Regions from separate parts of the Pedobacter sp. W3I1 genome, predicted to be linked through region 4. Evidence: riboswitches for the same ligand, from Rfam matches in the RefSeq annotation. Region 4 holds a riboswitch; each other region holds the start of a gene.
The links. A riboswitch is a leader RNA that binds a small molecule or an ion and turns the genes downstream of it on or off. The one in region 4 is predicted to bind S-adenosylmethionine.
Positions count from the first base shown of each region.

Region 1: another riboswitch for S-adenosylmethionine. It lies ahead of QF042_RS19780 (peroxiredoxin); the one in region 4 lies ahead of metH (methionine synthase).
Region 2: another riboswitch for S-adenosylmethionine. It lies ahead of QF042_RS14500 (O-acetylhomoserine aminocarboxypropyltransferase/cysteine synthase family protein); the one in region 4 lies ahead of metH (methionine synthase).
Region 3: another riboswitch for S-adenosylmethionine. It lies ahead of QF042_RS12155 (SusC/RagA family TonB-linked outer membrane protein); the one in region 4 lies ahead of metH (methionine synthase).

Region 1 covers NZ_JAUSXN010000001.1:4,857,045-4,862,882, forward strand. The annotation lists gene QF042_RS19760 (TonB-dependent receptor) at 1-370, opposite strand, end outside; gene QF042_RS19765 (cytochrome-c peroxidase) at 480-1,436, opposite strand; gene QF042_RS19770 (YceI family protein) at 1,706-2,347, opposite strand; gene QF042_RS19775 (peroxiredoxin) at 2,380-3,699, opposite strand; gene QF042_RS19780 (peroxiredoxin) at 3,780-5,081, opposite strand; SAM riboswitch class I at 5,242-5,339, opposite strand.
Region 2 covers NZ_JAUSXN010000001.1:3,500,579-3,506,416, reverse strand. The annotation lists gene metX (homoserine O-acetyltransferase) at 1-973, opposite strand, end outside; gene QF042_RS14500 (O-acetylhomoserine aminocarboxypropyltransferase/cysteine synthase family protein) at 1,015-2,346, opposite strand; SAM riboswitch class I at 2,610-2,720, opposite strand; gene QF042_RS14495 (hypothetical protein) at 2,929-3,945, shown strand; gene QF042_RS14490 (PLP-dependent aspartate aminotransferase family protein) at 4,100-5,215, opposite strand; gene QF042_RS14485 (hypothetical protein) at 5,339-5,833, shown strand.
Region 3 covers NZ_JAUSXN010000001.1:2,915,493-2,921,330, forward strand. The annotation lists gene QF042_RS12150 (peroxiredoxin) at 37-1,305, opposite strand; SAM riboswitch class I at 1,443-1,549, shown strand; gene QF042_RS12155 (SusC/RagA family TonB-linked outer membrane protein) at 1,875-5,042, shown strand; gene QF042_RS12160 (SusD/RagB family nutrient-binding outer membrane lipoprotein) at 5,054-5,838, shown strand, end outside.
Region 4 covers NZ_JAUSXN010000001.1:6,226,404-6,232,241, forward strand. The annotation lists gene metH (methionine synthase) at 1-2,181, opposite strand, end outside; SAM riboswitch class I at 2,317-2,421, opposite strand; gene QF042_RS25550 (Bax inhibitor-1/YccA family protein) at 2,538-3,293, opposite strand; gene QF042_RS25555 (hypothetical protein) at 3,332-3,898, opposite strand; gene murQ (N-acetylmuramic acid 6-phosphate etherase) at 4,023-4,826, opposite strand; gene QF042_RS25565 (S41 family peptidase) at 5,017-5,838, shown strand, end outside.

The DNA of each region.
Region 1 (5,838 bases), 1.4 Mb from region 4:
CCGGAACGGGTGAATTAAGTTTAGTGCGGTTGGCATTCCGCGAGCCAACAATCTGTAATTCGCTTAAGGTATTGTCGGCCTGTTCGAGCGAAACGTTTAACTTGGTAGCTGATCCAATTTCGATAGTAGCAGTTTTATAACCGATATAAGAAACCTCGATAAATCGCCCGTTTTTAGTAGAAATTTTAAATGCACCATCTTTATCGGTAACCGTAGAACCATCAAGCCCTTTGATCTTTACCGATACACCCGGCAAAGGAGATTTATCTTCAGCAGAAACAACTACCCCGGTAATAACTCTTTGTTGGGCAGATATTTGCGCGTAGGTAAGTACGCTCAATAATAATATTAAAAGTAGTTTTTTCTTCATGTTGTTTATTTTGGAATAGACATACCAATGGCCATCCACCTCATTTTTAGTGGAAAAATGTGTTAAAAATTAAGTTTTAAAGATTTTTGATCGAACTCTGCCTATTTTATCATTTTTGTTTTTGAAACCGATCATCGGTAAGCGAAAGTAAAAAAGCCTCTATATCGTTTATTTCATTTTCGCTCAAGCCTAATGGTTTATTTAAAGAAAGATCCCTGTTTTTCCCATTTTTGATTACCACATCTGGATTATTGTAATATTGGATCACTTCTTTTAGGGTTTTAAACATCCCGTTGTGCATATATGGTGCAGTAATCCCAACATTTCTTAAACCAGGGATTTTAAAATGCCCTTTATGCTCTGGGTTATGCGTGACCTCAAATCTACCCTGGTCTTTCAGTTCTAATTCATTAAATAACCCGATTCCTTTAAAACGGTCGGCAGTAAAATCTTCACCCGAATGGCAATTGTTACAGTTGGCCTTTCCGATAAACAACATCCTGCCGCGCTTTGCATTTTCGGAGATGGCTTTGTCATCTCCATTAATATACCGATCGTAAGGGCTGTTTGCGGTTTCTAATGTTCTTTCGAAAGAGGCAATGGCCAGTAGCAAATACTTTTGTGTAGGTGGCGAATTAAAAATCTTCTGGAATAGTGCTGCATAATCCTTGTCTTTTTGCAAGCGATCAATGGCATCGGCAATAGGCAGGTTCATTTCTACAGGATTAATAATGGGCTGCAGGGCTTGATCCTCCAAGGAAGCGGCTCTGCCATCCCAAAAGAGGCTTGGTCTGCCCGAAAGATTGGTTACCGATGGCGAATTACGCGTTCCTTTGGTTCCCCCTACACCTAAGCTCACCGCTGATGTATCTGCAAAAGCAAATTCCGGTTTATGGCACGAAGCACAGCTAATGCTTTTATCTTTAGAAAGAATCGGATCAAAAAACAGCTTTTCGCCTAAACGTTCCTTACTGTTAATTACAGTGGGATCGTCTGCACCAAATCCGGCCATTAAAAACACCACTAAAACTAAGGACAGGGAAATTATTATTTTGCTTCTTTTCATTAGTGTATTCGGTTCGGAATTATTTAACGGGTCTTCGACTACGCTCAGACTGACATCCCTTAATTGAAATATTGTAGTCTTCATTAATCGGTCGTCATTCCCGCGCAGGCGAGAATCTTAAAGCCTTTGGTTAAGCTTAAGCATTAAGATTATCTTCGATGAGCACTTCGTGGTTCCCAATCAAGTTGGGGATGACGGACCTACCTGTTTAGCTAGCGAAAGGGAGAATACCAGACTCTCCCATCTCAACTAACCTAACAAGAGAGATTTTAATTATTGGCTACCAGCTGTACATTCAGCTCGAAATCATCATAGATGGTTTTATCGCCCAGGTTTTCAAAAAAGCTTTTAGACCTGAATTTGATATCGTACTTGGTTCTATCGACCGTAATTTTTGCATTTGCAATTACTTTATTGCCTTCTTGCTTAACTGTTGCAGGAAAACTGATTTCGTTAGTAATGCCTTTAATGGTGAGCTTTCCCTTCACATCATAAGTTCCTGCACCGGTACTTTGCACCGATGTAATGTTAAAATTAGCTTTACCAAACTTTTCTACCGCAAAAAAATCGTCACTTTTCAAATGACCCAACAGTTTAGCATTGGTTTCTTTATCAGTAAGATCGGTAACCGCAATGGTTTTGGTATCGAGCTCGAAACTGCCGCCTTTTAGTACTTTATTGTCTAAGGCTAAAGACCCGGAACTAACGTTGATGGTTCCCGAATGTTCTCCGGTTACCTTTTTGGCCACCCAGGTTAACTTACTCTGTTCAGGGCTAACTTTATAGTTTACCAGTTTCCTTACAAGAGTTTCCGTAGCTACCTTTAGTTTAGGTTTTGGCCCGTTTAAAGCTGTAAAAGATGAGGCTACAAGTGTAGTAGCAATAATTGCGATCGTTTTATACTGTAACATATTATTTATGGTGTTTAGTTTAGGTGGTTTAGCTATTTTCCATTTGCCTGTGCCTCAAAATAAGCAGCAGATGGTACTGGTTCTGCGATTAATTCATCCAGAACTTTATTGAATTTTTTCTCGTAATCATCGTAATATTTACCTGTAACGGTTCCGGTGTAACCGGTATATATTTCGCGTACTTCGCCTTTTCTATCAATAATAATGGTGGTTGGATAAGCGATAAATTTATTTAAAGCCGGAAGTTTATCAGCAACCAATCTTTTATCAGCCAGTCCGCCAAACAGGATATCGTATTTAATGTTGTATTTATCGCGTAGTTTACCCAGCGTATATTTTCCATATTCAAGGTCATCTTTCTGTTCGAAACCAATGGCGATGGCTTCTACGCCTCTTTTGGCATTTTTATTGAACCATGGCGAAAGGAATACGGTTTGATCGGTACAGTTCGGGCACCAGGTACCTACCAACTCCACAATTACAACCTTACCTTTATATTTATCATCCGTTAACGAAACAGACTTTCCATTCAGATCAGGGAAAGTAAAAGCAAGTTTTTTAACGCCTTCTTTTAAATGTGTGAGTGTATAAGGATCTGGCAATTCCGCCTGATTATCTTTTACGCCTGTAAACTTTAAGTTATCGTAAATGCCCTGGCTAATTTCGCCAGAAAGTGTACCATCTTCGTTAATCGTACCCTTATAAATTTTGGGACTTGGACCACTAAAACCAGAAAGTACAAACTGATTTCCCTGTACGGTACCTTCCAACTCACGGCTATCGCCAGTTACCTGCATAATTACACCTGTTAACTTATTGCCTTCTTGCTTTAATATGGCAACTTTGTTTGGAACGGCTTCTTTAGAAAAACCTTTAAACTCCCATTTTCCCGTCAAATTTGCGGTAGGCGCAACATCTTTTCCGGGCTCAACAAAGCGGTAAGATTTACCTTGCTCTGCAGTAAAAGGCAAAGCATTGCCCTGCAAGCCTGGTACTAAGCTTCTATATTCGCCTGAGATCCGTCCATCGCTTTCAATTTTGGCTACCAAAGCTGCATCGTAAGTATTCATTTTGATAAACAGTGAATCCTGTCCTAAATATTTGATATGGAAATCGTCTCTCCGTGTACCATTTAGCAGTGTAAATGTGGCATGCTCTGCATCTTTTCCCTTTAGTTCGAAATTAAAAGGGACTTCTGTTTCAGCAACTTTAAAAACACCGCGCCAAATTCCTTCTTTTATAAATTTTTTGGCCACTTTTGGTTCTTCATGCACCTTGTTTACAGCAAAGGCTGTAGTAGAAATGAGGGATGCCAGTGCCAGCACCTGCATTTTAGCAAAGTTAGTTTTCATCATGTAAAGTTTTGAGTGTAGGTTAAATATGGGCTGCAATATGATGCAGCCTCACATTTTTTTGGTTTGGTTGGTTTAGGTTACTTACTTTTTTGTGTTTCTACCGAAGCCAGTTTTTCGGGTACCGGTTCAGCAATCAGTTCATCTAATACTTTATTGAATTTGGTTTCATAGTCGTTAAAGTATTTTCCAGTTACAGTGCCGGTATAACCGGTGTAAATTTCTCTTACATTTCCTTTTCTATCGACAATGATGGTTGTTGGAAAAGCAATGAATTTATTTAGCGCTGGCAGTTTTTCGGCCACTACTTTTTTATCGGCAATGCCTCCGAAAAGGATATCGTAAGTGATACCATATTTTTCTTTCAATTTGCCCAAAGTGTATTTCGCATATTCAAGATCATCTTTTTGTTCAAAACCAATTGCAATGGCTTCTACACCACGTTTTTGGTTCTTTTTAAACCATGGAGAAAGAAAAACAGTTTGATCGGTACAATTTGGACACCAGGTACCAATTGTCTCGATAATTACGACCTTACCTTTATATTTATCATCACTTAAGGAAACATTTTTTCCGGCAAGATCTGGAAAAGTAAAATCGAGTTTTTTATAGCCTTCTTTAAGAAAAGTAAGTTTATAAGGATCAGGAAGTTCGGCGTTTTCGTTGCGTTGCCCGTCAAATTTCAGGTTTTTATAAATCCCAAATCCTTGTTCTCCGGTAATGCTGTTATCATCGTTTATTTTCCCTTTTACAATAAAAGGACTTGGTCCGGTAAAACCAGATAATTCAAATTCATCGCCCTGTACGGTGCCTTCCAATTCTCGGGTATCACCAACAACAGTCATGATTACGCCTGTAAGCTTGTTCCCGTTCTGTTTTAATAATGCGATCGAAGCAGGTACAGCTTCTTTGGTATAAGTTTTTATTTCCCATTTACCAGAGATATTGTGCTTCGGAGCCACGTCTTTACCGGGTTCGACAAAGCGGTAATTTTTACCATGTTCGGCTACAAATGGCAGCGAATTGCCTCTAAAGCCAGGTACCAGACTGCGGTATTCGCCCGATAAAGTCCCATCAGTTTCAATTTTCGCCACCAAAGCAGCATCATAGGTATTCATTTTTACATAAATGGAGTCATCGCCACGTCGTTCTACATGAAAATCATCACGTCTGGAGCCATTAATTAAAGTCAAAATGGCTGTTTGAGGATTTTTACCTTTTAATTCGAAGTTAAAGGGCACTTTTGATTCGCTTACACTAAACTCGCCCCTCCAAATCCCTTCTTTAGGAAATGGTTTTGCCACCTTGGCTGATGCAATGCCGCCCAGTAACAGTACTGAGGTGGTTAGGCATGCAATTTTTGAGGTAATTGTCGTTTTCATAATCATCATTATTAGTTAAACACTATCGTTTTAGAGTTTTTAATAACAAGGCACATTTTTCCATAGAAAAATTCAGGCAGCATAGATACAAGCTGTTTATACAGTTGTTTCTGCTTAATGAAATCCCTAACAGGAAACGATGTGTTTAATGTTATTGGTTAATTTATAATCTATTGCTAGATCAGTTTGAGCACTTTTTCCTATGGAAAGTTGCTAGAAGTTCAACGAGTACTGACTCTCCCTTCTTCTTTATAAATCAACTAATTAATGGTGGTGAATTAATTAGAGTAATAACCTAAACTAGTGGTGGTGATTAGTTAGGCCGTTCCTGATACCCCGGCAACTTATTGACTTAAATACATGACCACCATAATATTCTATCAAAAGGCCCCGGGGTACCAGGATTTTTATAAGAATATCTGAATGAAAACCTTAACAGGTGATCCGTATCTTAGTTTATATTAGCGGCAACAGCAGTTGTACTGATCTGAATAATTGATCAGAAAATATGGCTGAGGTTGTCTGCGGAGTTTCATATCGAACGTAAATTTGCTAGTGAACTATTATATTTTTTTGTAAAAGTATAAACTTTGTTTACTTTACACAAGTATTCCTATAGATTTTATAGACTTTATTCATAACATACTGATTTACAGAAATATAATTTTTCAATAAGACAAATTTCTCATTAAGCAAAGCGCTTTGAGCAGCGCGCATGGTGTAGTGGACGCATTGAAAGGGGGCTTCGCTGACTATC
Region 2 (5,838 bases), 2.7 Mb from region 4:
TAAATTCTGCTCCCGGAATATGATCGGCCAGATATTTTTGCTCTGACAGCGGAAACAATACATCGTTTTCTATTCCAATTACCAAGGTATTCGCCGTAATTAATTTTAGTGCATCGGCAATACTTTTACGGTTGCGGCCCACGTTATGGCTGTCCATTGCTTTGGTTAAATAATAATAACTATAAGCATTAAAGCGATTAATCAGTTTCTCTCCCTGATAATTCTGGTAAGAAGACGATCTGAAATTATCTGTCTTATCGTTTACACTTTCAACCTGTGTACTGCCATAAGCGCTGTAGGTTCTATAACTTAAAAGTGCAATGCTACGGGCTGTTTTTAAACCTTTACTGCCACCGTTTGGTTGGTTAGCATAAAAAGTTCTATCGGTAGTAATGGCCAAACGCTGACTTTCGTTAAAAGCAATTCCCCAGGGAGAATGCGCCGCATTGGTAGCAATTAAAATCAGGTTTTCAATTTTATTCGGTTCCGAAATACTCCACTCAACAGCTTGTTGCCCGCCTAAAGAACCACCTATTAATAATTTAATATAATCAATCCCTAAATGCGAAGCTAATAACTGGTGTGCCGATACTAAATCGCGGATGGTAAATTGTGGAAACGAAAGGTAATAAGGTAAGCCAGTTACCGGATTGGTGCTCAACGGGTTTGTGCTGCCATAATGCGAACCCAAAACATTGGCACAAACGATATAATGTTCTTCTGGATTGAACAAAGCATTTTCTCCAAATAAACCTTCCCACCATTCAAAAACATCAGCATTGGCGGTTAGTGCATGGCAAACCCAAATCACATTATCTTTATTTGCATTTAATTTGCCATAAGTTTGATAAGCAATTTGCAGATTGCGGATTTTTTTTCCGCTCTCTAGTTTGAACTGTTTATTATAATGATATGTTGCTCCTAAATCCCCTGAAGGCGACTTTGAAGTGCTATCGTTTTTACTGTTATGCATTTTGTAATGATGTTGTGGTTTTAAAAAGCCCCTAAAGGGGTTTAGGCTTGTAAATGCTCTGTTGGAACTGTAGCATTAATTGTCGCAAATGCTTGTTCGAAATCGGCTTTAATATCATCAATATGCTCAATGCCTACCGAAACCCTTAATGCATTTGGTTTTACCCCTGCGGCTAATTGTTCTGTTTCGCTTAATTGCTGATGTGTGGTGGCTGAAGGCTGAATAATCAGCGTTTTTGCATCGCCAACGTTAGCCAGGTGCGACACCAGTTTTAAACTATCAATCACCTGCGAAGCATTTTCTTTGCTTCCTTCTAATTCGAATGATAATACAGCACCAAAACCGTTGCTTAGATATTTTTTAGCCAGATTATTGTATTTACTGCTAGCAAGGCCAGGATAATGTACCTCCTTAACTAAAGGGTGGTTTTCTAACCAGGTTGCTAATTCTAATGCATTATCTACATGGCGTTGAACGCGGAGTGATAAAGTTTCTAATCCTTGCAATAAAAGGAATGAATTGAAAGGCGATAGGGCAGGTCCCAAATCTCTTAATCCCTCCACACGGGCACGGATAATAAACTGGATATTCCCGAATGGTCCACCGATGCCGAAAACATCGCTGAAAACCAAACCATGGTAACCTTCTGATGGCTCAGAGAATTGAGGGAATTTACCATTGCCCCAATTGTAGTTTCCACCATCAACAATAACCCCACCAATGCTTGTTCCATGACCGCCGATCCACTTTGTTGCAGACTCGACAACTATGTTGGCACCATGTTCTAATGGCTTAAATAAATAACCTCCCGCACCAAAAGTATTGTCGACTATTAAAGGTAGATCATATTTTTTTGCAATTGCGGCAATTTTTTCGAAATCAGGTACACTAAACGCCGGGTTGCCAATGGTTTCTAAAAAGATTGCTTTTGTTTTATCGGTAATTTTATTTTCAAATTCTTCAGGTACATCAGGATTTGCGAAATCTACGTGTATCCCCAAACGTTTAAAAGCTACTTTAAACTGGTTATACGTTCCGCCGTAAATGTGAGAGGAAGAAACGATGCTGTCGCCAGCTTCTAATATATTGTTTAACGCTATAAATTGAGCTGCTTGCCCTGATGCCACTGCCAAAGCAGCTACACCACCTTCTAAAGCGGCAATACGTTTTTCGAAAACATCATTTGTAGGATTCATAATCCTGGTATAGATATTCCCAAATTCTTTTAGCGCAAATAAATTGGCACCGTGTTCTGCATTTTTAAAACCATAAGAAGTGGTTTGGTAAATAGGAACAGCCCTTGAACCTGTTGTTGGATCTATTTCCTGGCCAGCGTGTAATTGTAAAGTTTCAAATTTATATGATGTTGACATGATTTCTATTTTTTTAGTTGATGTGATGAGATAGCAGAGATTAAGAGAATCTTAAACCTAACAGGGCGTATCCCGATTTCCCGGGACCTTCCAATTTGAAAAGAAACAAAAAAGGAAGATTTTTAAATTACTGTATGCAACAGCACATACAAGTAATCGCACGCATATCGCAACAAATAAAAGAAATAGAAGCTCTTTCTACCTTTTTAAGGTTTGCACTGGGTTCGCTTAGCGATTGAAGATTTAATGTTTTCATCAGTTCTAATTTATATCTCCAAATAACACCATGTTATCCGGTCAGGAATTGGCACCTTCTCTTTCTGAGGGTTGCCAGTGGGTCATCGAGCCAGTCTCTCGCCACTTCTTTATAAATCAACCTGTGAAGATTGACTTTTATTTAGCTTTCTACCAAATAATATTTCAAATGTCTGAATTTAATTTTAATCCACAAAATAAAATTTCGAATTTACATTAACTAGTTGAAAATGAATGGAGTATTTTTATGATGGCATAACAAACTTAACTTTTAATATAAAATTTACGCTTAAAATTCTAAGTTTGTTTTCCTATCTAAATTTAATCATGATGAAAAATACAAAAGTTCTCTGTTTAAGCCTGCTATTAACTATAGTGTGTTTAAGCAATGCAAACGCGCAATTTGGAGGTTTAAAAGACAAATTATTAAAAGTTGGCACCGCTCAGGGTGCTAAAGCTTTAGGCGTAGATAAATTTTTAAAACAGCCCGCTGCCATTACCACCAGCTTTGAAGATGTAAATAGAGAAGGCGAAAAGCTGCCAGATTTTATTAATTCTTTAAATTTAAAAGCCCAGCCATTATATTTATTGCCTAAAAATCCAGAGGGTGGTTTTTTGCTTTGCGAAGGTTTGTACGAAATGACCAATAAAAGCTACTGCTTAAAAGCCGGAACTTTTGCTCCATCAAAAGGTGACGGTTATATGTTTGCACCCGTTTTGGGACCGAAAGAAGAAATCGTGGTTTCTATACTGAAAAGCGCAGAAAAACATTCGGATGTAGAACAACACGATATTCAGGTGTTGTTATGGACCATTATTGCCAGAACAAAATTTGCCGATTTTAACGGACAGGTTAAACTTACTGCAGTAAAATTATTAACGCCAAAACAACTTACGCAATTAGAAGGTGGTGCTTTAGGAGTTTTACCTTTCGATATAATGGAAAAAGCTAAAGACCAATTGCCTGCAGGTGTAAGGGCCGTTTTTGAGGCAGAAAATAATATCCGCCAGCTGGTAGCTTCTGGAAATTACACTTATGCCGACATGGAAAAATATGCTATTATAGCAGGTATGGCTCCTCCAAGAAGCGATGTACCGAGCGGTATCTGGACCAAACACCCTGATGGTTATTATGTGCGTTATTTTCCTTCAGGTTATTCCATTACCAAAGTACAGGTATATGTACCAAAAGAATTATTAGCTAATGGAACTAAACTGATTTATGATGCTGCCGGTGATATTGCCTGCCCAGCCAATACAGGATCACAACGTTTAGCGCAAACGAATGAGCCGCTGGAAGCAAATTATTCAGCTAAGTTGACTACGATCTGTAATCCTAAATAAGATTTTAAATTGGTTGTCGTCATTCCCAACTTGATTGGGAATCCTAATGCAATAACGCTTTAAGATTCCCACCTGCGTGGGAATGACGATCATTCTTTTCTGAATTTCTTGTATAAAACCTATAAGGTCTCTAAGACCTTGTAGGTTTTATATTTTAACCCAACGCCTGTGCTAAATCAGCAATAATATCATCTACATGCTCTAAACCTACAGAGATACGGAGTAAATTTTTAGGCGTTTTACTATCAGGGCCTTCAACTGAATAACGGTGCTCAATCAAACTCTCTACGCCGCCTAAACTGGTGGCCTGAGCAAATAACTGAACTTTATTGACCACTTTATGGGCAGCCTCAACATCACCTTTAACCAGGAACGACATCATCCCGCCATAATCTTTCATTTGTTTTTTTGCAATGTCATGCTGTGGGTGACTTTCTAACCCTGGGTAAAAAACGGCTTCAACATTCGGATGTTTGTTTAAATAACCCGCTATAATTTTTCCATTTTCGCAATGGCCTTTCATGCGATAGGCCAGGGTTTTAATGCTTCTGGTTAATAGGAAACAATCGAAAGGGGAAGGAACCGCACCACCGGTTTGCTGGATATTTTTGATTTTCTCCCACAGCTCATCTTTTTTGGCTGTTATTAAAATTCCGCCCAGCACATCGCTATGACCGCCCAGGTATTTAGTACTGCTATGCATTACAATATCAGCGCCTAATAAAACCGGATTTTGTAAAACAGGAGAAGCAAAGGTGCTGTCGCAGACCAAGGTGATGTTTTTAGCTTTAGCTATTTTGGCAATCTCTTCGATATCTGTAACCTTTAATAACGGGTTGGATGGGGTTTCAATCCAGATCAGTTTGGTATTGGGCTTAATGCTCGATTGTATCAGGTTTAAATCAGTTTGGTCAATAAAATCAAATTCCAAACTATCGTTAAAAATAGTAAGCAACTGTTTTTTAATTCCCCAGTACATATCATCCGGTGCAATAATGTGGCTGCCGGGTTTCAACGCCTGAAATAAAACCATTCCACAGGTATTTCCAGAAGAAAAAGCTGCTGCATCTTCGCCATATTCTAATTTGGCTACAGTGTTTTCTAAAGCAGACCGGTTTGGATTGCTTACCCTGCTATACATATGCCCTCCGGGATAACCCCCGTCTTCATCGCGAAAAAAAGTGGTTGATAAATTAATAGGAGGAGTGACATCGCCTGTAGTGCTTTTTACAAGATTAGAAGCGTGAATAGCAAGGGTTTCTGGTTTCATAAAATTTGATGTTTATCGAAATAATATCGGGATGCAATTTAATAATTTGGCGCTAATTTAAGGTTCGTAATGGTTTTGGCAAGATTTATGTAACAACTTTGACGAAATTTAAATTAAACAAAAATGAAAAGATTATTTATAGCTATCGCAATAGCATGTTCTACTTTAGTAATGTTACAAAGTTGTAATACTGCAAAAAGAGTAACTGCAGGTGTAACAGGTAGCAGAGGTACAGTTGTTCGCGAATGGGTAGTGAGCAATGTAGCTTTAGAAGGATTGCCTGATGGCGCTGTTCAAGGATTGTTTGGAGAGAAATCTTATAAATGTTTCCAGGGAAGTACATGGAATTTAACTAATAGTGGTAATGGTTCTTATACCTTGCCTGCATCGAGTACTTGTGGTTCGGTAATGCAGACTATTTTCTGGTCGGCAGCCCCTAAAGATCAAACGTTCCAGTTTAAGAAAATATTTGAAGGCGATAAAGCTAAAAACGTAACAGAAGGTTACCGTTTAGTATTAACTGATCTTTCCAGCACACAAATGATCTTGAAATCGCCGATCGAATTTGGTGGCAAAACTGCAAACATCGTTTTAACGTTTGTACCTGCAGCAAGATAATAGAT
Region 3 (5,838 bases), 3.3 Mb from region 4:
GGTGACGATCGTGTTAAGAACAATCGATAAGATAAATTATTTCTTCAACAATGTGTCAATCTCCGTATTAAATTCTTTCACAAATTCATCATAAAATTTGCCGGTGGCCGGGCCATTAAAACCAGTATGGATTTGTGCTACATTACCCTGTTTATCGATGATTATTGTGGTTGGGAACGATAAAAAAGAATCGAGTGCAGGCAACGATTCAGATACCACTTGTTTATCGGCAGTGCCTGCAATAACCTGGTCGTATTCAATTCCAAAACGTTCGCGGAAACGTGTCATCACCTTTTTTGCGTATTCAGGTTCGGTGGAGCGCTCGTAATGCAACGCAATAATTTCTACTCCACGTTTCTTGTTTTCTTTATACCAGGGCGCTATAAAAGTAGCTTCGTCAACACAATTTGGGCACCAGCTTCCGGTGATGGTTAAAATCACCACCTTGTTTTTGTACTTTTCATCCTTTAACGAAATCTTTTTGCCGTTGATATCAGGAAAGCTAAAATCAAGTGTTTTGTATCCTTTTTTGAGGTAGGTGAGTTTATAGGGATCGGGTAGGGCAGCATCTTTATTTTTAGTTCCCGTAAAAGGCTGACTGCCCCTTGCGCCTAAAATTTCACCCCTTAACGAGCCATCTGCCTGGAAAGTTCCTTTGTAATAGGCAGGAGAGGAGCCAATAAAGCTCGAAAGTTGGAATTCATTTCCTTCTACAACACCTTCCAGATAGCGCGAATCGCCGGTTACGCGGAGAAAAGTACCCGTAAGTTTGTTCCCCGTCTGCTTAAATAAACCGACTGTTTTTTCTTCTTTGCCATTTGGCGATGTAAAAACCACATCATAACTACCAGAATAGTCTGCTGTTGCAGGTTTATCTGTTTTAAAACGGTAATTTTTTCGTTCAGCAATAATGACCAAAGGTTTGCCTGCTTTATCTTGTTTTCTTAAAACACCCGTTAATTGGTCACCATCTATAGCAAATGCGAGTTCGTTATCAAACTGATCCAGTTTTACGAAAAGTGAATCGGATGTTTGTTTTACAAGGCCACCTTCGAAACGCTCTTCAGCATTGCGGAAATATAATTTCTGCTGACCGCTTTTTTCGCTGATCTCGAAGTTGAAAGGAATTTCTAATCCTTCCTTTACTTTAGCTATTCCACGCCAGTTGCCGAGGGCAACAAATGCTTTTTGTTTTTTCCCTTGAAGCTTTGCCGCCTGGTTATTTGCTAATGCAACATGTTCCTGAGCGTAGGTAAAAGTTATTGATATGGCCAATATGGCTGTTAAAATGGATTTTAATTTCATTGGGATGTGTATTTGTCGACTAAACTAGTAGACAAAGATATGGATGTAATTGCCAAAGAAAAAATATTTCAATAAAATTCTATAAAAACTATAGGATAAATGGAATAAGTTATACCTTTGCCCCAGTTATTTTAAAATACTTATCAAGAAAGGCGGAGGGAATGGCCCTGTGAAGCCTTAGCAACCATCTAATTTTTAGAAATGGTGCTAATTCCATCTCAGATGAATCTGGGGTAGTTAAGTCAGTTGTTTGCGTTATCCTTATCAAAAATATATGGAGCACTTCTGATTTAAGGGGTGCTTTTTTTTTGCCCTGAATGCGTTCTTGAAATTAAATATGCATTAAATAAAATCATTCAAATGAAAAAGACAGATGAGCTGAAATCCATTGAAATAAACCTTAACACATGCTTCCGAATGCGTGGAGCCTGTTAAAATTGCTCCGTTTTAACAGGCTTTTTTAGACTAACCATTCCATTATTTTTTTTTAAAACAAAACACGTTTTTGTCGTGGTGGAATTGTTTTGCCCAAATTATTATCCCTTTTAACTAATTATTAACTACACAATATGTTTAAAAATTTAAAATCAATAGCGTTTATCTTTCTGCTCTTCATGGCACAAAAGCTTTCCGCTCAAGATGTCACGGTTACCGGAACGGTAAAGTCGGCAGATGGCGAAACACTCCCAGGTGTTTCCATTTTAATAAAAGAAACCAAACAAACAACCATTTCAGATGGGAAGGGTGCTTTTTCAATTCATGCACCAGATAAAGGCACATTAGTATTTTCTTATATCGGTTTTAAGAGTCAGGAAATACAAATCAATAAAAATCCTGGCCCGATTTCGGTCATTCTTCAGTCGAGCGATAATGCGCTGGATGAAGTAGTAGTTACAGCATTGGGTATTTCGAGGCAGAAGAAATCGCTGGGTTATGCGGTTCAGGAATTAAAAGGACAGGATTTGGCTGAAGCCAAAGAATCTAATTTGGTGGATGCACTTGCCGGAAAAATTGCAGGGGTGCGTGTCACCAACAGCCAGGGGAGTATGGGTTCATCACGTGTGGTCATCAGAGGTGAAACGTCTATTGCCGGAAATAACCAGCCTTTATTTGTGGTTGATGGGATTCCGGTAGATAATTCGCAGTTAAATTCGGCTGGGGCAAGAGATTATGCCAATACCATTTCAGATATCAATCCTGAAGATATAGAATCAATGAGTGTGTTAAAAGGACCAAACGCTGCGGCACTATATGGTTCGAGGGCTGCAGCCGGCGTGATCTTGATCAAAACTAAAACAGGTAAATCGAAAAAAGGAATTGGTATCGAAATCAATTCGAATGCTGTTTTAGAAAGCCTGCTTACTTTGCCAGTTTATCAAAATGCCTTCGGGCAGGGGTCAGAAGGTCAGTTCAGTTATGTAGATGGTGCTGGTAAAGGATTAAATGATGGGGTAGATGAAAGCTGGGGACCAAAATTAGACGGAAGATTAATTCCACAGTTTTTTTCGAAAGGTGTAGCCGTTCCGTTCGTAGCACATCCAGATAACGTACGCGATTTCTTTCAAACCGGATATGCATTAAATAACGGTGTATCTATTGCAGATGCTAACGAAAAATTCGATTACCGCTTATCATACAATAACCTGAAACAAGTTGGTATTGTGCCCAATTCTGGTCAGGGAAAAAATGCTTTCGTACTAAATACCACTTTACGGATTACTCCTAAGTTAAGTATAACCGCTAACGCAAATTACAGTAAACTTGCTTCTGATAATTTGCCAGGTACAGGCGGTTCAAGATCAACCAGTACCATGTTACAGTTTACCTGGTTTGGCCGTCAGGTTGATATTAACCAGTTAAAAGACTATTTGGACGAGAATGGAAAAACGTTTAACTGGAACAATAACTATTATAGCAATCCTTATTGGGTCGCTTATGAAAATACGGTTTCGCAAAACAGAAGCAGGATTATTGGAAGCGTAGCCCTTAATTATAAAATTATTGACGGACTTAATTTTAATTTCAGATCAGGAACCGATTATTATAACGACAGGCGTAAAATCAGAATTGCTTATGGCACCAACGGAACGCCTTTTGGTTCTTATACCGAAAGTGCATTTACCGTTAACGAAAACAATACCGATGCCACGCTGAACTTTAACAAGCAGTTAAATGATGATTTTAGCCTGGAGTTATTGGGTGGTGGTAATATCCGCAGGCAATATATAGAACAGAATGATCAAAGTGCACCAAAGTTAGCCGTTGCAGGATTGTATACCCTAAAAAATTCACGCGACCCGTTAACATCTTCTAATAACTTATCGCGCTTAAAATCGTATAGTGTGTATGCGTCAGGTCAGATTGGTTTTAGAAATTATCTTTTTGCCAACATTACGGCAAGGAACGATTGGTCGTCTACTTTGCCGGCACAGAACAGATCTTATTTTTATCCTTCATTTAATGGAAGTTTCATAGCTACCGAAGCATTCGATATTAAAAGCGAAACACTTGATTATTTGAAAATACGCGGAGGTTGGTCTAAAGTAGGTAAAGATGCCGATCCTTATCGTTTGATCAATACTTATCCATTTAGTGCACCATTTAATGGAAATCCTCAGCTTAATATCAGTAGTATCGACCTTAATCCTAATCTTAAACCCGAAACCACTACATCCTCAGAACTTGGGGTTGAAGCTGTTTTCTTTAATAAAAGGTTGCGTTTAGATGTAAGTGCTTATAATACCAATAGTTACAACCAGATTTTGGCGGTTGATGTAAGCCAAAGTACAGGCTTTAGCTCTAAATTGCTTAATGCCGGGAAAATCAACAATAAAGGAATAGAAGCACAATTGGGCATTACTCCGGTAAAAAAAGCCTTTACCTGGGATGTTAATGTGAATTTTGCAGCCAACAGGAGCAAAGTAATAGAACTGGACGCTGAAAAATTATTGACTAACTATGTTGTAGCTACCAATTCTGCTCAGGTAATTGCTACGGTTGGACAACCTTATGGATCATTGTTCGGAACAGCCTTCTTAAGAGATGGTAATGGAAATATCATTGTTAATGCTACAGGAGCACCGGCTACAAATCCGACCAAACAGGTTTTAGGTAAATATACACCAGACTGGATTGGTGGAGTATACAATACTTTTAGTTATAAAGGTATAAGCCTAGGTGTGTTGGTTGATGCCAGTATTGGTGGTTCTATTTACAATGGCACCTATGCAACAGGTACTTACACAGGCGTGTTAGCTTCTACCTTGCCAGGAAGAGCTGCAGAATATGGAGGTATATCCTATTATTATCCTGACAATGATAAAAACAAAGGAACGGTGAGGGTAAATGGAGCTGCCCCTGCAGGTGTAACGGTTTATGATGATGGGATGGTTTTTGATGGCGTAACAGCTGATGGTAAACGCAATGAAAAAGTGTTGCCTGCCCAGCAATATTATAAATCGTTCCGTACCATTGATGAATCTAATATTTTCGATGCCTCTTATGTAAAACTCCGTGAAGTAAAACTGAGCTACAACTTGCCGGCAAAATGGATCCGTCCTTTAAATCTACAGGGCGTTTCCGTTTCACTTGTTGGCCGTAACCTGTGGATCATCCACCGCAATGTAGTTGATATTGATCCTGAGGTTGCCTTTAATACCGGAAACGGCCAAGGCTTAGAAAGTCTTTCTAACCCAAGTACACGCAGTTACGGTATAAATCTGAATGTTAAATTTTAAATATGTCCATCATGAAAAATAATAAACTATATATACTGGCCATTTTAACATTGGCATTTTCATCTTGTAAAAAAGAGCTTGATGAAGTAAACATCAATCCTAATGCAACAGAGATTCCACAGATCGATTATTTACTTACGGGTACCACTAAAGTTACCGCCGATGCCTATTGGGGCGTAACCAATAATATGAATTCGAGCCTGCTTTTTACACAGCAATGGGCAAAAGTACAATATACCGAAGAAGACCGTTTTATCTACTCCAGCAGTAGCTTTACGTCTTTATGGGCAACAGGTTATGCGCAGAGTATTGCGGGCTATAATAAAATCATCGAACTGGCCGATGCACAAGGCAATCCAAATTACAAAGGGGTGGCCCTGGTTTTACGCTCCTGGGTGTTTTTATTGCTTACTGATGCCTATGGCGATGTTCCATATACCCAGGCCGGACAAATCAAACAGTTTATCACACCTGTTTACGATAAGCAAAAGGATGTATATTACAGTGTTTTAAACGACTTAAAAACAGCTCAGACATTTTTAGATCCTGCCTCGGGAAAAGCTGTTGTTGGAGACATCGTATACGGTGGCAATATTGCCTCATGGAAAAAATTTGCTAATTCTTTAAGGCTTCGTATCGCCTTGCGTATTGCTGATAAGGAACCTGTTAAAGCAAAGCAGGTAATTGATGAAGTACAGGCCGAAGGAGGTAGCTATATTAGCAGCAGAGCAGATATTGCCCAGGTGATTTACAGCGATTCGCCACAGCAAAATCCGGTGGCTGCTTCATTCGAAAC
Region 4 (5,838 bases):
AAATGGCAATAAATAGGCTACGGCTTTTTTCATTACCCTTGCCGACTTTACTACCTGAGGCAGGAACATTTTCCCGGCGCCGAATAAATCACCTACGATGTTCATCCCGTCCATCAATGGCCCTTCGATTACCTGAATCGGGCGGGCATATTTTTGCCTGGCTTCTTCCACATCATCATCCAGATATTCTACAATTCCCTTAACTAAGGAATGAGATAATCTTTCTTCAACAGAACCTTTCCTCCACTCTTCATCTTTAACCACTTCTTTACCTTTCGATTTTACGGTATCGGCATATTCTACCAAACGCTCCGTAGCATCGTCTCTTCGGTTTAAGAGCACATCCTCTACCCTTTCTAACAATTCGGGTGGAATTTCCTGATAAACCTCTAACATCCCCGCATTTACAATTCCCATATCTAAACCGGCCTGAATGGCATGATAAAGAAATGCGGAGTGCATGGCTTCGCGAACGGTATTATTCCCCCTGAAAGAGAAAGAAATGTTAGAAACCCCACCACTCACTTTGGCATGAGGCAGGTTTTCTTTGATCCAGCGGGTAGCATTTATAAAATCGACAGCATAATTATTATGCTCTTCTAATCCGGTTGCGACGGTTAAGATGTTCGGATCGAAAATAATATCCTCTGCCGGGAAGCCAATTTCATTTACCAAAATATCATAACTCCGTTTACAGATTTCTTTTCTACGCTCGTAATTATCGGCCTGCCCCTGCTCATCAAAAGCCATTACCACCACGGCGGCACCATATTGCATAATTTTGCGGGCGCTTTCGCGGAATTTCTCTTCCCCTTCTTTTAGTGAAATGGAGTTTACAATTCCTTTTCCCTGCAAACATTTTAAACCATTTTCAATAACCGACCACTTAGATGAATCGACCATGATGGGCAATTTGGCTATATCAGGTTCAGAGGCAATGAGGTTTAAGAATTTGGTCATTGCTGCTTCCGAATCCAACATCCCTTCATCCATGTTCACATCGATGATCTGTGCACCGCCTTCAACCTGTTGTAGGGCAACGGCCAATGCAGCCTCGTAATCGCCGCTTAAGATCAATTTAGAGAATTTTGGAGATCCGGTAATATTTGTTCTTTCACCAATATTCACAAAAATGCTCTCTGGGGTGATGGTTACTGGCTCCAACCCGCTTAAACGCATATAAGGTTCTAGCACAGGGATTTTCCTAGGCTCAGCTTTCCTTGCATTTTTAGCAATACAGCCAATGTGCTCTGGCGTGGTGCCACAACAGCCACCCACAATGTTCACAAAACCAGAGGCAATAAAATCGTCAACCAAATGTGCCGTTTCATGCGGCTGCTCATCGTAAGCACCAAACTCGTTTGGTAAACCAGCATTTGGATAGGCCGAAACATAACAGCCCGCTTTTGCAGCAAGCTCCTCAATATGTGGTCGCATTTCTTTAGCACCCAAAGCACAGTTAAAACCGATGCTTAATGGTTTTGCATGCATTACAGAATTTAAGAAAGCTTCAGCAGTTTGACCTGAAAGTGTTCTGCCAGAGGCATCGGTAATGGTACCGGAAATCATGATCTCCAGTTTACGGCCTATTACCTCTTCATATTTTTTAATGGCTACAATAGCCACTTTAGCATTTAAAGTATCGAAAATGGTTTCGATTAATAATACATCCGAACCACCATCTACCAAACCGCGTACCTGCTCGTAATAAGCTGCTTCCAGCTCATCGAAATAAACAGCCCTAAAACCAGGATCGTTTACATTTGGCGACATGGAAAGGGTACGGTTGGTTGGGCCAATGGCACCAGCAACAAAACATTTACGGTCTGGATTTGCTGCCATGAACTCATTTACAGCTTCTTTTGCCACACGTGCACCTTCAAAACTCATTTCGTAAGAAAGGTCTTCCATCTGGTAATCGGCCATGGAAATGCGCTGTGTACTGAACGTATTGGTTTCGATAATATCGGCACCAGCCGCCAGATACTCCAGGTGTATCGTTTTTATAATATCCGGACGTGTGATGTTGAGCAAATCGTTATTGCCTTTTACATCACAGGGATGGTTTTTAAATCGCTCCCCCCTAAAATCTTCTTCGGTTAAGGTATATCGCTGAATCATGGTACCCATTGCACCATCAATCACCAAAATACGTTTTTCTAATTCTTCTCTTATGCTCATTCTTGTTGTTAGATATGAGAATTGAGATATGCGATATGAGAGTAGATAAGACACATTGTCTCAAATCTCAAATCTATAGTCTCAAATCTCAAAAAAAAGCTTATTTAAAAAGTTGGTACGAGAATCGTAATCCTAAACTTATCTGTTTCCGCTATTTGCAGAATAGAATTTAGCACCTTGTATGGTTACAGGTTGCTAAGACTTCGTTGGGTCTAATCCCTCCGTCTTTCTTAATAAGCATACAAAAATGCAACAAAGCAACATCAATTCCAAAAATTATCGCCTTGCTACCAAATAAAATTACAAAGGCCACGCAAAACTGCGCAGCCTTAAGAATATTGTTCTGTTTTTGAGATCTATCTTCTACTACCGAAAATACGCAATAGCGACAAAAATAAGTTGATGAAGGTGATATAAAGCGATAAGGCGCCCATGATCGCTAATTTTTTGCTTTCATTTACACCTAAAGTATTTCCATTTTCATCCAAACCTTCGCCAATTCTTTTAAGCTCTTGCACCTTGTAGGCAGTTAAGGCAGTAAAAATAGCCACTCCAATAAATCCCATAATGTACCCCAATGTAGAGCTGCCTAAAAACATATTGATAATACTGATGATCACCAAACCGATTACGCCTGCAAATAATATAGGTCCAAACTTACTCAAATCTGTATTTGTAGTGTAGCCCATTATCGCCATTACGGCAAATATCGCGGCAGCCGCTGCAAAACTAATTACAACAGATGGCAAAGAATAGGTTAACAGGATAAAGCTAAGCATTACTCCAGTTAATATAGAATAAAGCAAAAATACGCCAATTAATGCCTGATAAGACATCCGTTGCATACCAGCGCCCATCAAGAATACTAATCCTAGCGGAGCAAATATTGCAATGTAACCTAAAACAGTAAACCCACCTTTACCTGTTTGTGGGTTATAAGATAAAAGATAATCCAATACTGCTGGCGTACTGGCAATAAAATAAGCTGCAACTGTAGAAACAGCTAGTGCTACAAACATCCATAAGAAAACATTCCCAAAGAAACGTTTAGATGCAGATCTTTCCTGTACAAAAACACTGTTGTCTTGATATTGATAATTTTGTTGTTCCATTTTAAATTTTGTGTATTTAACTATATAAAAATAAATATTTAGTTTAATCTTTTTGTCAGCAATTCTTCAACTTTTTTAAAGACCTGTAGTGGTTTTAGTGTGCGCCATGGCAGATTGTCGAATGCACCGCCAAAGTTAATGTAATAATCGATGTTATTATCGCGAAACTCAGTGATTACGTGTTCCTGAAAATTTACGCCAACAATCCAGCCATCTTCTACTTCCTGAAACCACTCTTCATAATAACTATCATCAGAAGCATGGAAATTCAGCACATTTTCTCCGATCAGAATAAATTTATTAATGCCTTCATCCATCATCAGCTCTAAAATATCACGCTTTAGCAGCATAATATCATTATTAATGGCATCGTTCCACTCCCCTATAAATTCTATAACGGCATAACTGCGGTCGTAATCGGCGTACAATACCTTCATGTACAGCGTATTCGAGCCAAACTCGTCCCATTGGGGGTGCAATAAAAAGTTATAAATCTGTTTATCGAAATAAAGTTCAGAATATTCGGTATTGTAAAATGGCGAACGCTCATCTTCTGCCGAAATATAATCATCTCTCCACTGATAGTAAGGCTCAATTTCGTGCATGCTTTTTTCTTAATTATTGAAGGATTGAATTTTGAATGAGAGAATGATTAATGCTACTCTTACATGCTATCATTCACTAATTCTTTCATTCACTCCATCCCTCCTTCTCTCATTCTAACATTTCTCAGTGTCCTGCTGCAACTGCCTTACGCACGCTTCCATAACGGGTTAATAATTCAGCAGCTTCATCATAACCAATATTCAGTTCATCGGCAACCATTTGTGTACCACGATCTACCAGTTTATGATTGGTTAACTGCATATCGACCATTTTATTGCCAACTACGCGCCCCAACTGAACCATCACCGTAGTACTTAACATGTTTAACACCATTTTTTGTGCCGTACCCGATTTCATGCGGGTAGATCCGGTAATAAATTCAGGGCCAACCACCACTTCAACCGGAAAATCCGATTCAGCAGCAATAGGTCCGCCGGTATTACAAACAATGCAACCTGTTAAAATGCCATGTTTGCGTGCTGTGTTTAATCCGCCGATTACATATGGAGTGGTACCCGATGCTGCCAGGCCAACCAAACAATCTTTTTCATTAATCTCAAATTCCTGTAGATCTTTCCAGGCTTGTTCGGCATCATCTTCAGCAAATTCTACCGCTCTTCTAATGGCAGTATCTCCGCCAGCAATAATTCCTACAACCCAATCAAAAGGAACACCGTAAGTAGGCGGACATTCAGATGCATCTACTACGCCTAAACGACCACTTGTACCTGCACCTATATAAAAGAGACGACCACCTTTTTTCATTCGCTCGGCAACTGCCGATGTTAATTTTTCGATCTGAGGCAAACATTTTTCAACTGCAAACGCTACAGTTTTATCTTCGTTATTAATGCCCTGCAAAACTTCTAATACCGACATCTGATCGATGTGGTCATAGTTAGATTCTTGCTCGGTAACTCTATTCATAAATTTAATTTTGATAAAATTCGGTAAATTCTTTTTAAAAACTGCGCTAAAAACTCAAAAATATCTGTCATAAATTTCGAGTGAGGTCTTCCTTGCGTTAATTAATGTTAAATATTATAAACAAAAGACATGAAAATGCAGTTAAAAAATATATCAACTCGCTAATTTTCATAAATTTGCATTAACGCCGATGAAAAAAAATACCCGAAATAACGTACTGATTGCACTAAGCTATTCTGTAATTTTAATAGTGGGTATGTTTTTGGGTATAAAATTCATTAAAGATCAAGGCTTTGGCGTTAAAAAAAGCCCTCAGCTAGCCAACAATAGCGACGAAAAATTAAACGAAATCTTACATATCATCAATGGCAATTATGTTGATGACATCAATACCGATTCGCTTCAAAACTTACCTATAGATAGCGTTTTACACCAACTCGATCCACATAGTGTTTACTTGCCACCAACTGATGCGCAAGATATGACTGATAACCTGGAAGGAAATTTTGAAGGCGTAGGCATAGAATATTATATGCTTAACGATACCATGATGGTTACCGGTGTGGTTAAAGACGGACCGGCTTATCAGGCGGGAATTAAATTGGGCGACAAGATCCTGAGTATCGATACTGCAGTAGTAAGTGGCCGAAACCTACCGAAAGATCAACTTACCGGTCGTTTTAAAGGTAGATCCGGGACTGGTGTGAGCGTAGTGCTTTTACACCCGGGCGCTCCGCAAAGTAACCGCATTATGGTTACCCGTGGTAAAGTCAACATCAGTAGTATTGATGCTGCCTACATGATTAACAACGAAACAGGTTATGTGCGGATTAGTAAATTTGGTGCCAATACGGATAACGATTTCTCTGCTGCAGTCAACAACCTGAAGGCAAGGGGTATGAAAAAACTTATTCTTGATTTGCGCGATAATGGAGGTGGTTATTTTACCGCAGCTACGGGTTTAGCTGATCAGTTTTTGGCAGAGAACAAACTTATTGTATATACACAGGGC